4 regions of the Vreelandella sp. 162(4c) genome follow, and region 2 is predicted to be linked to each of the others. Evidence: predicted binding sites of a transcription regulator. Region 2 holds the regulator's gene; each other region holds the start of a gene.

Region 1 (4,292 bases), 2.5 Mb from region 2:
GTGCCCATTTCCTCTCGCACGCTATCGTCCCACCAGGTAATCGCCACGTGGAAGGCAAAATCGGTGGCGGCTTTTTCCGCCCAGCCTTGCCAGGTTTCGAAGGCCTCAAGGAGCGACTGACCTGGCTGTGGGATCACGAAGTCGATGATCGAAGTGGTGCCCCCGGCCAAGGCCGCGGCGGTGCCGGTATAGAAATCTTCGCTGGCCACGGTGCCCATGAACGGCAGTTGCATGTGCGTATGGGGATCGATACCGCCGGGCATCACCAGTTGATCGCTGGCATCGACAATTTCACACCCTTCAGGGACATCTAGATCGGTGCCAATCGCATGGATTTTACCGTCGACACACAGTACGTCTGCGCGGTAGGTATCGGCGTGGGTGACCACGGTGCCGCCCTTGATTAATAAGCTCATCGTTCGCTCCTGTTGTTTTTAAATAGAAAACTTAACCAGCAACCTGTTTTTTACCAGCAGAATCATTCACCGTCGGTCAGGCGGGTATAGGTTTCCGGGCGACGGTCGCGGAAGAACTGCCAGTTGTTGCGTACCTCCCGCACCATGTCCAAATCGATCTCGTGCACCAGCAGCTCGTCTTCTGTTTCGCTGGCCTGAGCTTCGATTTTGCCGCGGGGGTTAACGATATAGCTGGAGCCGTAAAAGTCGCCGATGTTCCACGGCGCCTCGGTTCCAACTCGGTTGATCGCAGCGATAAAGCAGCCATTGGCGGCGGCAGAGGCAGGTTGCTCTAACTCCCACAGGTATTGGGAAAGACCGGCCACGGTGGCGGAAGGGTTGAAAATCACCTCAGCGCCGTTGAGAGCAAGCGCCCGCCAGCCTTCGGGGAAGTGACGGTCGTAGCAGATATACACGCCGATTTTGCCGTAGGCAGTATTGAACACTGGCCAGTTGGATTTTCCCGGCTTGAAGAAGAATTTTTCCCAAAAACCGGCTACTTGGGGAATATGGGTTTTGTGGTACTTGCCTAAGTAACTGCCGTCAGCGTCGAATACCGCTGCGGTGTTGTAGTAAACACCGGTTTCAGTCTCTTCATACACCGGCACGATGATCACCATGCGGTGCTCGGCGGCGAGCTTCTGCATCATCTGGCAGGTAGGGCCTTCCGGTACCCGCTCGGCGGCGGCGTACCACTTGCCGTCCTGGCTGGGGCAAAAGTAGGGCTGGTTAAACACTTCCTGGAAGCAAAGCACCTGCACGCCCTGGTCAGCCGCTTGCTGAATCATTGGCAGATGTGCCTCGTTCATGGCGTCGCGAATAGCTTCTGGTTCAAGATCGGTGCTGGTTTTCAGGCCCATCTGAATCAACCCGATTTTCATATTCTGCATGAGACGCTCCCTCTGATTGTTGATGTGTAGCGTATGTTTGTAGTGTTCTTGAAACTAGTTTTGTAAAGCTGACGAAATAGACAGCTTTTGTTGAAAGTAGCGCTGGGTAGGTGGTTTTAGCAAGTCTTTAAAGGAGATTTGTTAAATCGTCTTTAACTCATTGAGTTTGCTTATTTTTATTGTTCCATTTTGTGATATTCACTTTTTTGGTGAGGTCTTGCACTGTTTTGGATGGTTTTTTTATTCTTTTAAAATCATTGGTTTGGTATATTTATAGCGAGTGTTTTTGGTTTTTTTCTGTTTGAAATTGGTGCAAATATTTTTTTTGATCTAGCTTTGTTTAGTTGGTTTTTGTTTTAGGTGGGGAAAATATAAAGATAACAAGCTAACAATAATAATGTTGTCCAGGAAGGCAGCTTTTTAATCAATGAGTTAATTGACCTGCTTTTTCAAGTAGGCATGCTTATTGCTTGTTTTCTAAAAGCTATGGTTTCTAAGAACGATGGTTTTGAAAAACAATGGTTTCTAAAAGCCATGATTTCTAAGCGCCTTTTTGAAAAGCTCCACTGGCCGTGGGAGCTAGGCAGCGCAATAACGCAATGCTGAGGAGATAAAAAATGACCGAAACAACCTCTCAGATGGTGGATCGAGGTGGGCTGATAGAGCTAGATGTAGGGGACGATGTACGCAGTAGTTCGCGCTTTAATGAGGATATTGCGCCTACCCAGGCCAGCGAGCGCACCTGGAGTAAGTGGAATATTGCGGCACTCTGGGTAGGCATGTCGATCTGCGTGCCCACCTACACCCTAGGCGGGGTATTAACCGCCTACTTCGGGCTGAGCGTGGGGGAGGCGTTGTTTGCCATTTTGTTGGCCAACGTGATCGTGCTGATTCCTCTTACCTTAAACGCCTTTCCCGGTACGAAGTTTGGTATTCCTTTTCCGGTGGTTTTACGCTCTTCGTTCGGTATTTTAGGTTCCAACGTACCCTGTCTGGTGCGCGCCCTGGTCGGCTGCGGCTGGTTTGGTATTCAAACCATGTTTGGCGGTTTGGCCATTCATCTGTTGCTCTCCGAGTTGATTCCCGCTTGGGCTGCGATGGGCGGTGTTGGTGAAGTCATCGGCTTTTTTGTCTTTGGTGCGATGAATCTCTATGTGGTGATTCGTGGTGCAGAGTCGATTAAATGGTTGGAAACCTTCGCCGCACCGCTGCTGTTAGCCGTTGGTGTTGGGCTGATGATATGGGCGTGGCCAAATATGTCGATGTCCGAACTACTGGCACAGCCGCCGTCGCGGCCTGAAGGGGCATCGGTATACGGCTACTTCTTCGCGGGCTTAACCGCCATGGTGGGTTTTTGGGCCACGCTGTCGCTGAATATTCCCGATTTCAGTCGCTTTGCCAAAAGCCAAAAAGATCAGATCGTTGGTCAGGTGATTGGGCTGCCGCTAACGATGTTTTTCTTTGCCGCACTCGGTGTCGTGTTAACCGCTGCTTCCGAAACGCTGGTAGGGGAAACCGTTGCCGACCCGGTACGTTTGATTGGCTATATCGACAGCCCCTTCTGGGTGGTACTGGCGATGCTGTTGATCATTATCGCCACGATCTCTACCAATACGGCTTCTAACATCGTGTCGCCTACCAACGATTTTCAGAACATTGCGCCCAAATTGATTAACCAGACGCGCGGCGTGCTGATGACTGGCGCGGTGGGCGTGTTGTTGATGGGCTACGATCTGCTGCAAAAAGCGGGCGTTATTCCGCCAGGGGTTTCTCTGGAGCAGATGTACTCCAACTGGCTGCTGGGTTACTCCAGCCTGCTGGGGCCCATCGCGGGCATCATGGCGGTGGACTACTTCCTGATCAAAAAGCAGCGTTTGGATGTGCCCAGCCTGTATATGGATAACCATGCTTATCCTGCGGTGAACATCGCGGGTTTTATCGCCTTTGGCGTGCCGGTGGCGCTTACGTTGCTATCGCTGTTAACTGGCACCATGAATTGGTTCTACGACTACGGCTGGTTTACCGGCTCGGCGCTGGGGGCAATTGTTTACTATGTGGCAAGCCAAGTGTTGGCGTCATCGCCCCAGGCGGGGCCAGCGCCGATAATGGCCAATGAGGCAACCGAGCAGCGTTAAACATACTGCCGGGTTTAGCTGCTTTTGATTAAGCGTAGAAACGCATCGACCACTCGGTTGGGGCGGCGGTCGTGGCGGGTGATCAGCACAAAGGGGATGCGGTAGTGCTGCGTGTTGGCATGCAACGCTCGCATCTTGCCCGCTGCCACCCACTGTGCAGCTACGTGTTCAGGCAGAAAGCCGATAAATCGCCCGGTAAGAATCAAAAAAGCGGCGCCTTCTCGGTCGGATGCTGAGGCACGAAGGCTTAGCGCATCATGCGCCTGTCGGGCCTCAACCGGTAGCGGATAGCGGGGCGAAATAGCCGAGTGTTGGGCGATATCAGCACCACTGAGCGTGTCGTCGTCCTCCGTAAACAGCGGATGGCCAGCCGCGCAGTAAAGATACGATGGCTCGTCGTAAAGGTGCCGCGCTTCTAAGCTGGTGGGCAGGTTCACTGCAGGCACTACGCCGACGTGCAAGTGGCCATCCATGACGCCTCTAATGACCGCGTCAGAAGGCTCCATATGAATGTGCAGCGTTACCTCATGCTCCGGCGCGCTAAGCTCTGCCAGGGCGTTGGTCACGTGCATGGCGGGTAGCGTTACCAGGTTGTCGGTGATGCCGATATTCAGCTCGCCTTTGATCGTTTGATGCAGCGCGTTAACGTCGCTTTTAAACGTTTCAAGCGCGGTCAGTAGCGTTAACCCTGCCTGATAAATCTCTTTACCCTCTTCGGTTAAACTAAACCCGCCACGCCCCCGCTGGCAGAGCGAAAACCCCAGCCTCCCCTCCAAGTCGTTCATGTGTTGGCTAATCGCCGAACGACTAAT
Region 2 (4,292 bases):
TCATTAATGGATAGACGCGCTTAAGAGGTCTCTGGCCGCTCGTTAGGTGTGGAAGCGCTGACGAGGGGAGCGGCCAACTGTTCGCTTATGGTGTAGTGCAGACCCAGTTCGCGGTGGCGAAGTTGAACTTCGCCCATGCTAGGAGTCAATTTTTCCGCTAACTTCTCGGCCATATAGACCGAGCGGTGCTGGCCACCAGTACAGCCAATCGCGATAGTCATGTAGCTACGTTGGCTATTCTGGTAAGCGGGTAGCCAACGCTCTAGCCAGGCCAAGATGTCGTCGCTCATGGCATCAACAATCGGATAGCTGTTCAAAAAAGCCACGATTTCCGCGTCGCGGCCAGTGAACTGGCGCAGCGTTGGATCCCAGTACGGATTTGGCAGGCAGCGCACATCGAAGACCAGGTCGGCGTCTAACGGTACGCCGCGTTTATACCCAAACGATTCCAGCGTTAGCGTCAGCTTGTCGCGCCGCTGATGGGCTACTTGGTCGGTAATGCGACGGCGTAAATCGTGCACCGATAATCGTGATGTATCGATCAATAGATCGGCCAGATCGCGAATATCCTCTAGCGTCGTCTCTTCTTTATTGATCGCCTCTTCCAGCGTCATTTCGCTATCGCGGGTCAGCGGATGACGGCGACGCGTTGCTGAGTAACGCTCAAGCAGTATGCGAGCATCGGTGGTCAGGTAAATAACTTGGAAGTCGATTTTACGCTGGCGCAACTCGTCTAATAAAGAGGGCAGGCGCTCCAGAGCTCCCGGCAAATTGCGGGCATCAATACTCACCGCTAAATGTGCTCGGTCGCCCTGGTCACGCAGTTCATCCACCAACGACCCCAGCAACATAGCTGGGAGGTTATCAATCGCGTAGTAGCCAAGATCTTCCAGCGCTTGCAAGGCGATAGATTTACCTGACCCGGAGCGGCCGCTAATGATCACCAGTTGCATAGAGTCTCTCTTTGCTTTGATCAAGCTGCGTTGAGGGTGGTGAGCGGATAACCTGCTGTGATCTGCCCTGAACAGGGTTTCAGACCCTTAGGCCGCTGATTGCTCGCGAATTTTGGCGGTAATCAGCTCAAGCAGTTCGCGCTGGCTGGCTGCTTTACGCAGTTGCTGGCGCGTGTCCGCATCATTCATGATGGTCGCTACCTGACCCAGTAGTGAGAGATGCGTGTCATCTGCCTCTTCGGGTACCAACAGGACAAACACCAGATCTACCGGGTCGCCGTCGATAGCGTCAAAATCGATCGCTTCAGCCAGTTTCAAAAATCCAGCGATAGGGGCGTTGCAGTGGGGGCTACGCGCATGAGGAATAGCCACGCCGTTACCAATACCCGTACTACCTAAGCGCTCGCGGCCGATTAAACGGCTAAACACTTCTTGGCTGTCCAGGCTGGGGATATTTTGGGCGATAAAGGTGCTGTAAAACTCCAGCACCCTTTTTTTGCTGCCCCCGGGGACGTCGAACAGAACGCGTTCCGGGGGGAGTATGGTTTCCAACGTCATTGAATTAACGCACACCGGCGCCTTGGGCGCGAGCTTGTGCTTTTTCCTTGTGTTTAACGAGTTGACGGTCGATTTTGTCCGCTAGTGCGTCGATAGCGGCGTACATATCACTGTCTAGGGCTTCCGCATGTAAGTCAGCACCTGCGGCGTGCAGCGTACAGGCGGCCTGCTGGCGCTCTTTCTCCACTGATAAGGTGACTTGCACCGTAGTTATATTGTCGTAATGGCGCTCTACACGCTCAAGCTTTTCGTTGACATAGTCACGCAAGGCGTCAGTCAGTTCTACGTGATGACCAGTGATATTTACTTGCATTGACGTGCTCCTTATCCATCGGACTGTACTTCGATTGTAACCCTTTTTGCCGCGTTGCAAAGCCCTTGTCGAGAGTTTCCCTGAAACGTTAACGAAGTTAGCGCAAACGACGCCGTTCACTGGAAGAGGGAATGCCCATGGCTTCACGGTATTTCGCCACCGTACGACGCGCCACTTGAATCCCTCCTTCGCCTAATAGCGTCACTAAGCGGCTGTCTGAAAGCGGCTTGCCGGGCGGCTCCTCTTGAATCAGTTTCTTGAGTCGTGCACGGATGGCGGTGCTGGAGTGGCTGTCGCCATCTTGACCGCTCACCTGGCTTGAGAAAAAGTATTTGAGTTCAAACACACCACGGGGTGTATGGATATATTTTTGCGTCGTTACCCGTGAAATAGTCGACTCGTGCATCTCCACGGCTTCGGCAATGTCGGCCAGTATCAGTGGTTTCATGGCTTCTTCGCCGTGCTCTAAAAAGCCAATCTGGCGGGTAATGATTTCGCGACCAACACGCAGCAGCGTATCGTTTCGGCTAGAGAGGCTCTTGATCAACCAGCGCGCTTCCTGCAAGTGCTCTTTGAGAAACTGGTTGTCATCGCTTTTATCCGCACGCTTAATCAAGCTGGCGTAGTCGGGCTGAATGCGCAGCCGTGGCAGGGCCTCGGGGTTGAGCTCTAAATGCCAGCCTTCATTATCGTGGCGGACGACTAGATCGGGGGTGACATAGCTGTCATCGGTGTCGCCGTAGGCGCTGCCTGGGCGTGGGTCTAGGCTGCGAATAAGCAGGATGACATCGGCCAGCTGTTCGTCGTCGAGCCCTAGACGGCGTTTCAGCAGACGCATATCGTCTTTGCCAAGCGCTTCGAGAAACTGCCGCACCAAGCGGCGGGCGGGAACCAGCAGTGGCGTATCATCGGGGAGAGCGGCGAGCTGCAGCATCAAGCATTCACGCAAGTCACGGGCAAATATGCCGGTCGGCTCAAACTGCTGGAGCTTGAGTAGAATGGTTTCCACTTCGCGCTGGCTTAGCCCGTCAATGCCCTGGGCACGAAGCCCTTCACGGATGTCGTTGAGCGGCTGGGTCAGGTAGCCGTTGGCGTCTAGCGCGTCGATTAAACTTTCCGCGACAAGCTGCTCGCGAGCGCTAAAATCGGTCATGGCGAGTTGCCACAGCAGGTGGCCATGAAGGCTCTGCCCGGCTGCCTGGCGCTCAAAGTCGGGGCCTTCGCTGCTGCTGCCCCCCTGGCTTCCCATATCTTGATAGGTATCTGACCAGTCGCTATCTACCGAGAGCTCAGTAGGGATGCTCTCTGACCACTCTTCTTCCTTAGGCTCGCTGACAGCCTGTTCACTAAATTCATCTTCCTGCTCCAGCATGGGATTGGCATCGAGGGCCTGCTGAATTTCTTGACGAAGATCCAGCGTAGAGAGTTGCAGCAGCGCAATGGCCTGCTGCAACTGGGGCGTCATGGTCAGCTGTGTGCCGATACGCAGTTGGAGAGAAGCTTTCATGACCATCTGAGAACCACTCGTTAATCAGAATGCTCCACCCTAGTGCGAGTGAGTGCTTGGCGCAAGTGCAATAAGCATGCCATTGGTCGTAAAGTTGTTTTAAAGCGCTATTTAGGGGCAATTAAGGCAAAAACATTACAGGCGAAAATCGGCGCCCAAATACACATCCCTTACTTTTTGGTTGGTGAGAATCGAGGCGGGCGAGCCACTGGCGATGATTTGCCCATCGCCGACGATATAGGCGGTATCGCAAATGTCTAGTGTTTCACGCACGTTGTGATCGGTGATCAGCACGCCGATATGGCGCTGTTTCAGTGCACGAATGATGGTTTTAATCTCACCTACCGAGATGGGGTCAACGCCCGCAAAAGGCTCATCGAGCAGAATAAAAGCGGGCTCTGTGGCTAGCGAGCGGGCTATTTCTACACGCCTGCGCTCGCCGCCCGAAAGGCTCATGCCCAGGTTGTCGCGAATATGGGTGATATGGAAGTCTTCGAGTAGCGCTTCCAGGCGCTGTTCGCGGTCGCTGCGGTTAAGCTCTTTGCGGGTCTCGAGTATCGCCATAATATTCTCGGCAACCGAGAGTTTGCGGAAAATAGACGCCTCTTGAGGTAGATAGCCAATCCCCGCGGCTGCGCGCTCGTGCATGGGGGCGCGCGTTAAATCCACATCGTCGATACCCACCTTGCCAGCGTCGGATTTGACCAGCCCAACAATCATATAAAATGAGGTGGTTTTGCCCGCGCCGTTGGGGCCCAAAAGGCCAACGACACTGCCTTGGGATATCTCCAGATTGATGTCTTTGACCACTCGGCGGCGTTTGTAGCTTTTAGCCAGGTGGTGGGCATAAAGGGTTTTGATCGGCGCAGTGTCTGCAGTGGCCACAGCTAGGCTCCCTATTGTTCAGGCTGAAGGGTCATGCGTATGCGCTGGGGCTCGCTGCCATCAACGTCAGAGCGCG
Region 3 (4,292 bases), 540 kb from region 2:
TCATTCGCAGCACTCACTCAGCAGCTTTCGCTAACTGGCCACCGCGCGTTGAGCCATGTCCATTGCGACAATTGTAACGCTTGGAGGCGGCTGTTGTCGCGGGTGGCGTCAAATGTGACGCTCTTGAAAAAGGCCAAAAAAAACGCTGAACAAGTCAGCGTTTTAATCTTACAAAGTGGCACAAGGCCGATGTTAACCACCACCAAAGCCGGGGGCTAGGCGAAGGTATTTACCTGCGTACCTAGGGTGCCCTCTTTAGCTAGATCTGGCTGCGCGCCAGTATCGGCAGAGGCCATTATTTCAGTTACTTGATCAGCTTGCGTATCCAAAGCTTCTTTGAAAACCTGCATTTGAGCCTGTTCGGCGGTTTGCGCCTGATTCATATACAGCGATGCACTGACTGAACTGCTGATGCCTACATCCATATATCCACCTCATGGTGTGCAAATGTACTTATAAACTAGCAAAGCATTAGATCACGCGCAAAGATACCGTCTCTATTACTGGTGCTAGCGTCTATTACTATCGGCCTAACTCGCCTGATCATTAATAAATAAAGCGCTAGTTAGAACCTATCAGCACGAAATGGTGCCATATCGATGGCCGTGGGCTGCCCCTCCATCATATCCGCCATTAGATGACCGGTGGCGGGCCCCAGAGTGAACCCCTGATGGCCATGGCCAAAGGCAAGCCACAACCCTGGATGCCTTGGCGCAGGCCCAATCACTGGCTTCATATCGGGCAAACAGGGGCGCGCGCCTTTCCAAGGGGCGTCATCGCGTCGCTCGCCCAAGGGGAACACGCTGCGTGCCACTTTCTCGGCGGCGCCCAGTTGATTGACATCAGCAGGCGCATCCAAGCGATCCAGCTCAGCGCCGGTAGTCAAGCGAACCCCTGCGTTCATCGGCGCCAGCAGGTAGCCCACCTCGGCATCCATAACCCAGAAATTTAGCTTGGCTGGCGCTTGAGGCGCGTAGTGCATGTGGTAGCCACGTTTTACAAAGGTAGGAAAGTGGTAGCCCAATTCTTTTAGCCAGCTTCCCGCCCAGGGCCCTAGCGCCACGACGACGTCATCTACTTCTAACGCTTCAGCAGCGGTATTGACCTGCCAGCGATCACCCATTTGCTGAACCGACTTGATATCCGACTGCAAAATACGCCCGCCATCATTACTAAACGCTTGGGCGTAAGCCGCGACCAACTCACCTGGATCAGCAACCGTCCAGGGATCAAGCCAGTGAATTGCGCCGATAATGGTGTCACTCAAAGAGGGCTCTTTCTGCGCAAGAGCCGCCTTATCCAGTTGCTCAAACTGCACGCCATAAAGGCGCCGTGCTTCTTCGGCCTCGGTTATCCGCGCAGCAAGTTTTTCAGGCGTGCGATATAGCTCAAGCCACCCCTGCCTGCGCACCAAGTGCTCAGCGCCTGCGGCTTCAATCATCGGGCCGTGGGTTTTTAGCGAAAGCTGAATCAGTGAGGCGTATTCCGGCACGATTTTCTGGTAAGTCTTCGGCGCTGAGTTCATCCAGTAGCGCAATAGCGGGGAGGCGGCGTTGACCATACCCGCGGGGCGGTAACGAATATCTACCCGACGGTTAGGTAAAACGCTGAGGAGCGTTTTAACGTCGCGGGGAAAAGGGTAAGGCCTTACCGCTTCCCGCTGAATGATACCCGCATTGCCAAACGAGGTTTCGCGGCCAGGCTGAAGGCGATCTACCAGGGTCACCTCATGCCCACGCTGGCGCAGATGCCAGGCAATGCTGACACCGACCATGCCTGCTCCCAAAACTACCGTTTGACGCGCCATCTTGATGCACTCCCTTTTCAGCGTTTATGAACCACAATTGAAGATCTATAACTAATTGAAAAATATCACCAATCAATGCGCATTAACACAGTAGAAAACGCTATTTTATTTCTAAAAATCAGTAATTAATGCTGTCATTAGCGTTAAAAAGGATGACTTCACTATTAGCGGCATAACAATTGCTTAGTTTCTATTAGGAAACCTGAATAGCAGTCAGTTAGCACCGGTGCAACGGTTCCCCCTCCTTCCGCTTAAAACAAACAAAGCACCAAAAAGAAGCGCACTTGCACCAAAAGATACTAAGGAAAACACCATGCCTGCCACGCTAAATTTGGACAGCTCGTTGCTCGATATGCTCTGGGTGCTCTGGGCCGCTGCTCTGGTATTTGTGATGCAAGCTGGCTTTCTCTGCCTGGAAGCGGGCACTACGCGCACCAAGAATGCTATCAACGTCGCTATGAAAAACGTAGCGGACTTTGCCATTGCCGTCAGTATTTTTTGGTTAGTCGGTTTTGGTCTCATGTTTGGCGACTCTCACCACGGCTTAATCGGCACAACGCTGTTTGGTTGGCAATTAGAAGCCTCCAGCCACTGGGTGATTACCGTTTTTATTTTCCAAGCAATGTTCTGCGCCACCGCCGCTACCATTGTGTCGGGCGCAGTGGCAGAACGTATGCCCTTTTTAGCCTATACCTGGACGGCCCTCTGGATAGCCTTGGTTATCTATCCGGTTTTTGGGCATTGGGCATGGGGCGGGCTTTTGGATGGCGCGGAAGGCTGGTTAGGGGCGCTAGGGTTTGTCGACTTTGCGGGCTCCACGGTCGTACATAGCGTAGGCGGTTGGGTCGCCCTGGCAGCGGTACTGTGTATTGGGCCACGCAGCGGACGCTTCAGCCACGGTAAACCACCTACTGCCTTCCCTTCAGGCAACTTACCCCTCGCCATGTTAGGCGCACTGTTTATGATCTTAGGCTGGTTTGGCTTTAACGGCGGTAGCACCCTGGCCGTTACCGAGCAAATACCCAGCATAATAGCCAATACTGTTTTGGGCGCCGTCGGCGGCATCCTTTCGGGCATGCTGATGGGGCTACGCACTCGGCGCTACGCCGACGTTATGTATGCGATTAATGGCGCCATTGCGGGCTTGGTCGCCGTCACCGCCAGCGCTCATGTGATCTCCTTATCGGCGGCATTTGGGCTGGGTGCGGTTAGTGGCGTACTGATGGTACTGACCAGCGAATGGCTGATAAGCAAACATATTGATGATGCAGTCAGCGCCATACCCTCGCACCTCGTCGCGGGCGTATGGGGTACGCTAGCACTGCCCTGGGTCGCTGACTTAACACTGATGGATAGTGGCTTGTCGCGATCCGCTCAGTTTGGCGTTCAGTTGATCGGTGTTGTGGTGTGCGGCGTTTGGAGCTTTGGCAGCGCCTGGCTACTGTTCCGCATTACCCGGCGCTTCCTGCCCATACGCGTCTCACCTGAAGCAGAAAAGATGGGCCTCAATCTCGCCGAGCATGGCGCCAAAAATGAGTTGAACCAACTGCTTGAGCATATGCGCCAGCATGAACAGCAGGGTGATATGCGCCAGCGAATTGACGCCGACCCGTTTACCGAAGTGGGCGAAATAGCGGCGAGCTATAATCGCGTAACCGCTGCCCTTGAAAGCGCCGTTGGACATACCCGCGTGATGCTTCGCAATCTCCGCGATGGCGTGATTACCTGGCAGGCAGACGGCACCCTGACCAGCCTTAACCCTGGAGCGGAGCAACTCTTCGAGGTCGACGCCAAACAGATTATTGGCCAACCTGTCTCGCAGCTATTGCCAACCCGCTCCCTCAGCCCCGGAGCACGCCATGAAATTAAACGCCGCTGCGCAGATATGCAGGTGCGCCACCTGGAAATACAAGTCAGCGAAGGAGCCAGCGGTTCCGCGTCAGAGCGCTCAGGGATGGTGCGCGATATTACCGAGCGCAAACAGCTGCAGGAGCAGTTAAACCGCGAACGCGACCTTGCCCGTACTACCCTGGCATCGATCGGTGATGGCGTTATTACCTGCGACGCTAGTGGCAACGTAACGTTTATCAATGCGGAAGCTAAGCGCTTGACCGGATGGACACTCGAAGAGGCCATGGATAAACCCATTTACGTGGTGTATCAACTACTCGATGAAGCCAGTGGCCAACCGCTAAACAACCCGGCCCGGCAAGTGCTCACTCAACTAACTCCGGTGCACTCCACCGAGCACTGCCTACTGGTCAGTCGTGATCACTCGCATACCCCCATCCAACACAGCGCTTCACCAATACGTTCGCGCAGCGGCATTACCTTAGGTGCAGTGGTCGTTTTTCAGGATGTTAGCCTCACTCGCCAGTTGACCGAACAGCTGAGCTATCAGGTCAGCCATGACAACCTGACCGACCTGCTCAACCGCCGCGCCTTCGAATCAGCACTGACTGCGCTACTTAATCGCGACGATGGC
Region 4 (4,292 bases), 310 kb from region 2:
GGGAATCCATGGGTTGCCAGGATCCAGCGCTTGCCAGGCGTGTTTTTCAAGTGCCTGGGTAACTGCCTCGCCCACGTTTTCTAAGGGAAGCGGCAGATCGGTGACGTTGTACAGCGCCAGTAATCGGCGGCCATCGTGCAGTGGGCCGCGCTCTACCGCCAGCAGTTCCGGTGCCGAGACTAACGCCCGCTGGGCGGCATTGGGGTGAAAGCAGGGCTCTTGACGGCGCTGGTCTAATAGCCGGTTTAAGGCGTGAAAAACATCGTGGGTGGGCGTTGAAGGGCTATCTAACAGCAGGTCTAGCTCGCTACGCTGCCAGCGCCGGCGGTTGATCGAACGTAGCCGCCCACTGCGCTCAACGCCTTCCACGTCATTGAGTGTGCCAGTTAGGGTGTGAATATACAGCGCGGGGATACCTTGCAAACTCAGCATAATTGCTTGGCTGCATAGAAAACGCGCTACCTGCCACGGGTCGGGGCCGCGGCGGGTGCCGCGCATGGCTTCAAACCAGGTGATATTGATCTCATAGGGCGTATCGCTTCCATCGGGGTTGCTACGCATGCTGACAAAGCCTCCGAAACGGTGCATCAGCTCCAGCAGCGCATCCCGCTCGTGATCGGGCAATAAACCTTCCAAGGGGCGAACGCCAATGCCGTCGTGGCTGGCCGTAAAGTTGAGGTAGGTGCATTGGTCGGGCAGTACCGGAAGGCTGGCAAGCCAGGTTTGTAAGGTGCTCGCTTCGCCCCGGGTGAGGGTGTGCAATAGCAGCGGGGGGAGGGCAAACTGATACACCATATGGGCTTCGTCGGGGTCCCCCGCTGGCAACCGATCCAAGCCAAAATAACTGATATTTTCCTGGTGGGGCACATTGGTTTCGGTGATTAACAGGGTACCTGGGGCCACGTGATCCACAATCGCTCGTAGCAGCCGCACCACAGTGTGGGTTTCCGGCAGGTGAATGCAGGCAGTACCCAGCCGCTTCCACAGAAAGGCCACCGCATCCAAACGTACAATCCGCGTTCCTTGCTCCAGGTAGAACAGCAAAATACCCACGAACTCCAGCAGCACATCCGGATTTTCAAAGTTCAGGTCAAGCTGGTCTTCGGAGAACGTCGCCCACAGGTAGCGGGTGCCACGCCGGGTGGAAATGGGCACCAGCAGCGGGCTGCTGCGTGGGCGCACCACCTGGGAGACATCGGTCTCTGGATCGACTTCGATAAAGTAGTCGCGGCCGGGCAGGCTGCCGCTCAGGTAATCCACAAACCAGAGAGACTCCCGTGAGACGTGATTGAGCACCAGGTCGGCCATTAAGTCGTAATGGCTGGCGAGTTCGCGGATGTGCGACCAATCACCAAGATCGGGGTTCACTTCCCGGTAGTGGATCACCGAAAAGCCGTCGTCGCTGCTCCAGGGAAAGAAGGGCAGTACATGTACACCGCTGATGCGATCGCCCAACCGCGCTTGAAGAAAATCGCTAAGCACTGCCAACGGCGGCACACTATCTTCAATAATCGAGTCACCGTAGCTGATCACCCACTGATCTTTTTCGCTCCAAGAGGGTGCGTTTTTAGTGCTGGTTCTACCGGAGCTGGATGAAAATGGGGCAAGCGACTGAAAATGCGCTAGACGCTGGTTTAAACGGCGCTGCACTTCCCCCGCCCTGGGGCCATAAAGGTGGCTGAGGTAGTCGTTAACGGTCTGCTCAAAGGGGGGCATGGGTAGCTCCTGATAAACAATCTGCCACAAACGCTGCAGCTTGTGTGCCAAATCGTTACAATACGAGGTTGATACCGCGTTTAAACGCTAAGATACATTAGCTTGTGGCAGTTACTACTGCTAAAACGCTATTAATAGCACACACATTGACAGGTTATAACACGCTAACTCGTGCGGTACGCCGACACGAGCTGACAACAGGTTGACCGCCATGCATTGCCCTTTTTGTGGTGCAAACGATACTCGAGTGACTGATTCGCGCCTGGTAGCGGATGGTGATCAGGTACGCCGTCGACGCCAGTGTGCGAGCTGCCAAGAGCGCTTTACCACCTACGAAACCGCAGAATTGGTAATGCCGCGGGTGGTGAAGTCCGACGGCTCCCGCGAGAGCTTTAATGAAGCCAAACTGCGGGCAGGTATGTTGCGTGCGCTGGAAAAGCGTCCGGTCAGTGCAGAAGCCATTGAAGCGGCGGTAGAGCGCATCCGCCAAACCTTACGTGCCCGGGGCGATCGCGAAATCAACGCCCGTGATATTGGCGAGTCGGTCATGCAAGCGCTTAAAACCCTCGATCACGTAGCCTATATCCGCTTTGCTTCGGTATATCGCAAGTTCCAGGATCTGGATGAATTTCGCGCTGAGATTGACCGGCTGTCCCAAGAGCCCTCTTCCCGACTGGGCCATGGCAGCGAGTCGTCAAAATGAGTGCTGTCTTTAGCCAAGCCGACCACCGCTATATGGCGCGGGCGCTGCAACTGGCGCAAAAAGGCTTATACACCACGGATCCCAACCCGCGGGTCGGCTGTGTGATTGTGCGTGACGAGCAGATTGTCGGTGAAGGCTTTCACCTGTGTGCCGGTGAACCCCACGCCGAAATTCACGCGTTGAATGATGCTGGTGAGCAAGCCCTGGGCGCGACCGCGTACGTCACCCTGGAGCCTTGTTCCCACACCGGCCGCACTGGCCCCTGCGCGGTGGCGCTCCAGGAAGCGAAGGTGTCGCGGGTAGTGGTTGCCATGGTGGATCCGAACCCGCAGGTGAGTGGCCGCGGTATTCGTCTGCTTGAAGAGGCGGGTGTTGAGGTGGCGGTGGGGTTATTAGAGAGTGACGCGCGCGCTCTGAATCCCGGCTTTATTGCTCGCATGACCCAGCAGCGTCCCTTTGTGCGCCTGAAAATGGCGATGAGTCTAGATGGTCGTACCGCCATGGGGTCGGGGGAGTCTCAGTGGATCACCGGGCCTGAAGCACGCACCCAGGTGCAGCGGCTACGGGCACGCTCCAGCGCGATATTAAGCGGCGTTGAGTCGCTCATTATGGACGACTCTCGGCTGACGTTACGAGCAGAGCAGTTACAGCTGAACAACGCAGACCAAGTGGTTCACCGCCAGCCCCTGCGGGTGATTTTAGATACCCACTTGCGCCTACCTCTGGCGGCAGCCTGTTTAAGCGAGCCTGGGCGTACGCTAGTGATCACCACATCAGACCACTTGGAAGAGAAGCGGGAACGGTTAACTCAGGCGGGCGCTGAAGTACAGGTGTTGCCCGCCGGTAGCGATGGCCGTATCGATTTAGTGGCAATGCTGCAGTGGTTAGCCGAAAATGAACAGGTTAATGAACTGCTGGTGGAAACCGGAGCGACATTGGCGGGCGCTATGCTCGATGCGGCGTTGGTCGATGAGCTACAGCTGTTTGTTGCCCCCACACTGTTAGGCGGCGAAGCGCGGCCCCTTTTTGCGTTGCCAGGGCTCTCACGTATGGCCGATCAGCGGCGGTTAACCATTCACGATATGCGAGCAGTAGGGCGCGATTGGCGCATTATTGCATCCCCTCTAGCGACTAGCGCATCTGGCGAATTTTGCGAGAGCAAGGTACCCTGACGCGCAAAATCGTGACTCACTCTCGCGACACTCTTTCTCGATAACCTATCCTGACAAGCTATCGTGACAACACTTATTGGAGATTCCATGGCGCACCCCTCCTCTAGAGGCTTAGCCCCTATCGCCGAGCTGGTGGACGATATCCGCCAGGGCAAAATGGTGATTCTCATGGACGATGAGGATCGCGAAAATGAAGGTGATATCATCATGGCCGCCGAAAAAGTGCAGGCCGAGCATATCAACTTTATGGCCCGTTTCGCCCGCGGCTTGATCTGCATGCCGATGACTCGCGCCCGCTGTGAGCAGCTTAATCTGCCGCTAATGGTGCGTGATAACGGTTCCGGTTTTGGCACCAAGTTTACTCTCTCCATTGAGGCAACCGAAGGCGTCACGACGGGTATTTCAGCTGCAGATCGTGCGCGTACCGTGCAAGCCGCGGTGGCACCCAATGCAAAGCCCTCTGATATCGTTCAGCCAGGCCATATCTTTCCGCTGATGGCCGAGCCGGGCGGCGTGCTGCGCCGTGCCGGGCATACGGAAGCTTCGTGTGATTTGGCGGCACTGGCGGGCTGTGACCCTAGCGGTGTAATCTGCGAGATTATGAATGATGATGGCAGCATGGCGCGCCGCCCCGAGCTTGAAGCCTTCGCCCAGGAGCACGGTATTAAGATCGGTACCATCGCGGATCTGATTCACTACCG

What was found. The regulator sigma-54, encoded in region 2, starts transcription at its own class of promoters, with help from an activator protein. The targets are predictions, from matches to a motif close to TGGCACNNNNNTTGCTNT.
Region 1: a site for sigma-54 is predicted at 1,801-1,818, ahead of AC4EYZ_RS15815 (NCS1 family nucleobase:cation symporter-1). Genes of this name have one in related genera too.
Region 3: a site for sigma-54 is predicted at 1,976-1,993, ahead of amt (ammonium transporter). Genes of this name have one in related genera too.
Region 4: a site for sigma-54 is predicted at 1,749-1,766, ahead of AC4EYZ_RS03560 (sugar phosphorylase). Genes of this name have one in related genera too.

Annotation. Positions count from the first base shown of each region.
Region 1 is NZ_CM176981.1:3,443,522-3,447,813, forward strand. Features, by position in the region: gene hydA (dihydropyrimidinase) at 1-416, opposite strand, end outside; gene AC4EYZ_RS15810 (nitrilase-related carbon-nitrogen hydrolase) at 479-1,345, opposite strand; gene AC4EYZ_RS15815 (NCS1 family nucleobase:cation symporter-1) at 1,963-3,480, shown strand; gene AC4EYZ_RS15820 (LysR family transcriptional regulator) at 3,495-4,292, opposite strand, start outside.
Region 2 is NZ_CM176981.1:480,939-485,230, reverse strand. Features, by position in the region: gene rapZ (RNase adapter RapZ) at 21-953, opposite strand; gene AC4EYZ_RS02225 (PTS sugar transporter subunit IIA) at 1,041-1,511, opposite strand; gene hpf (ribosome hibernation-promoting factor, HPF/YfiA family) at 1,516-1,824, opposite strand; gene AC4EYZ_RS02215 (RNA polymerase factor sigma-54) at 1,922-3,337, opposite strand; gene lptB (LPS export ABC transporter ATP-binding protein) at 3,467-4,216, opposite strand; gene lptA (lipopolysaccharide transport periplasmic protein LptA) at 4,228-4,292, opposite strand, start outside.
Region 3 is NZ_CM176981.1:5,420,331-5,424,622, forward strand. Features, by position in the region: gene AC4EYZ_RS25055 (putative motility protein) at 216-425, opposite strand; gene AC4EYZ_RS25060 (NAD(P)/FAD-dependent oxidoreductase) at 566-1,807, opposite strand; gene amt (ammonium transporter) at 2,121-4,292, shown strand, end outside.
Region 4 is NZ_CM176981.1:789,359-793,650, reverse strand. Features, by position in the region: gene AC4EYZ_RS03560 (sugar phosphorylase) at 1-1,716, opposite strand, end outside; gene nrdR (transcriptional regulator NrdR) at 1,928-2,419, shown strand; gene ribD (bifunctional diaminohydroxyphosphoribosylaminopyrimidine deaminase/5-amino-6-(5-phosphoribosylamino)uracil reductase RibD) at 2,416-3,591, shown strand; gene ribBA (bifunctional 3,4-dihydroxy-2-butanone-4-phosphate synthase/GTP cyclohydrolase II) at 3,679-4,292, shown strand, end outside.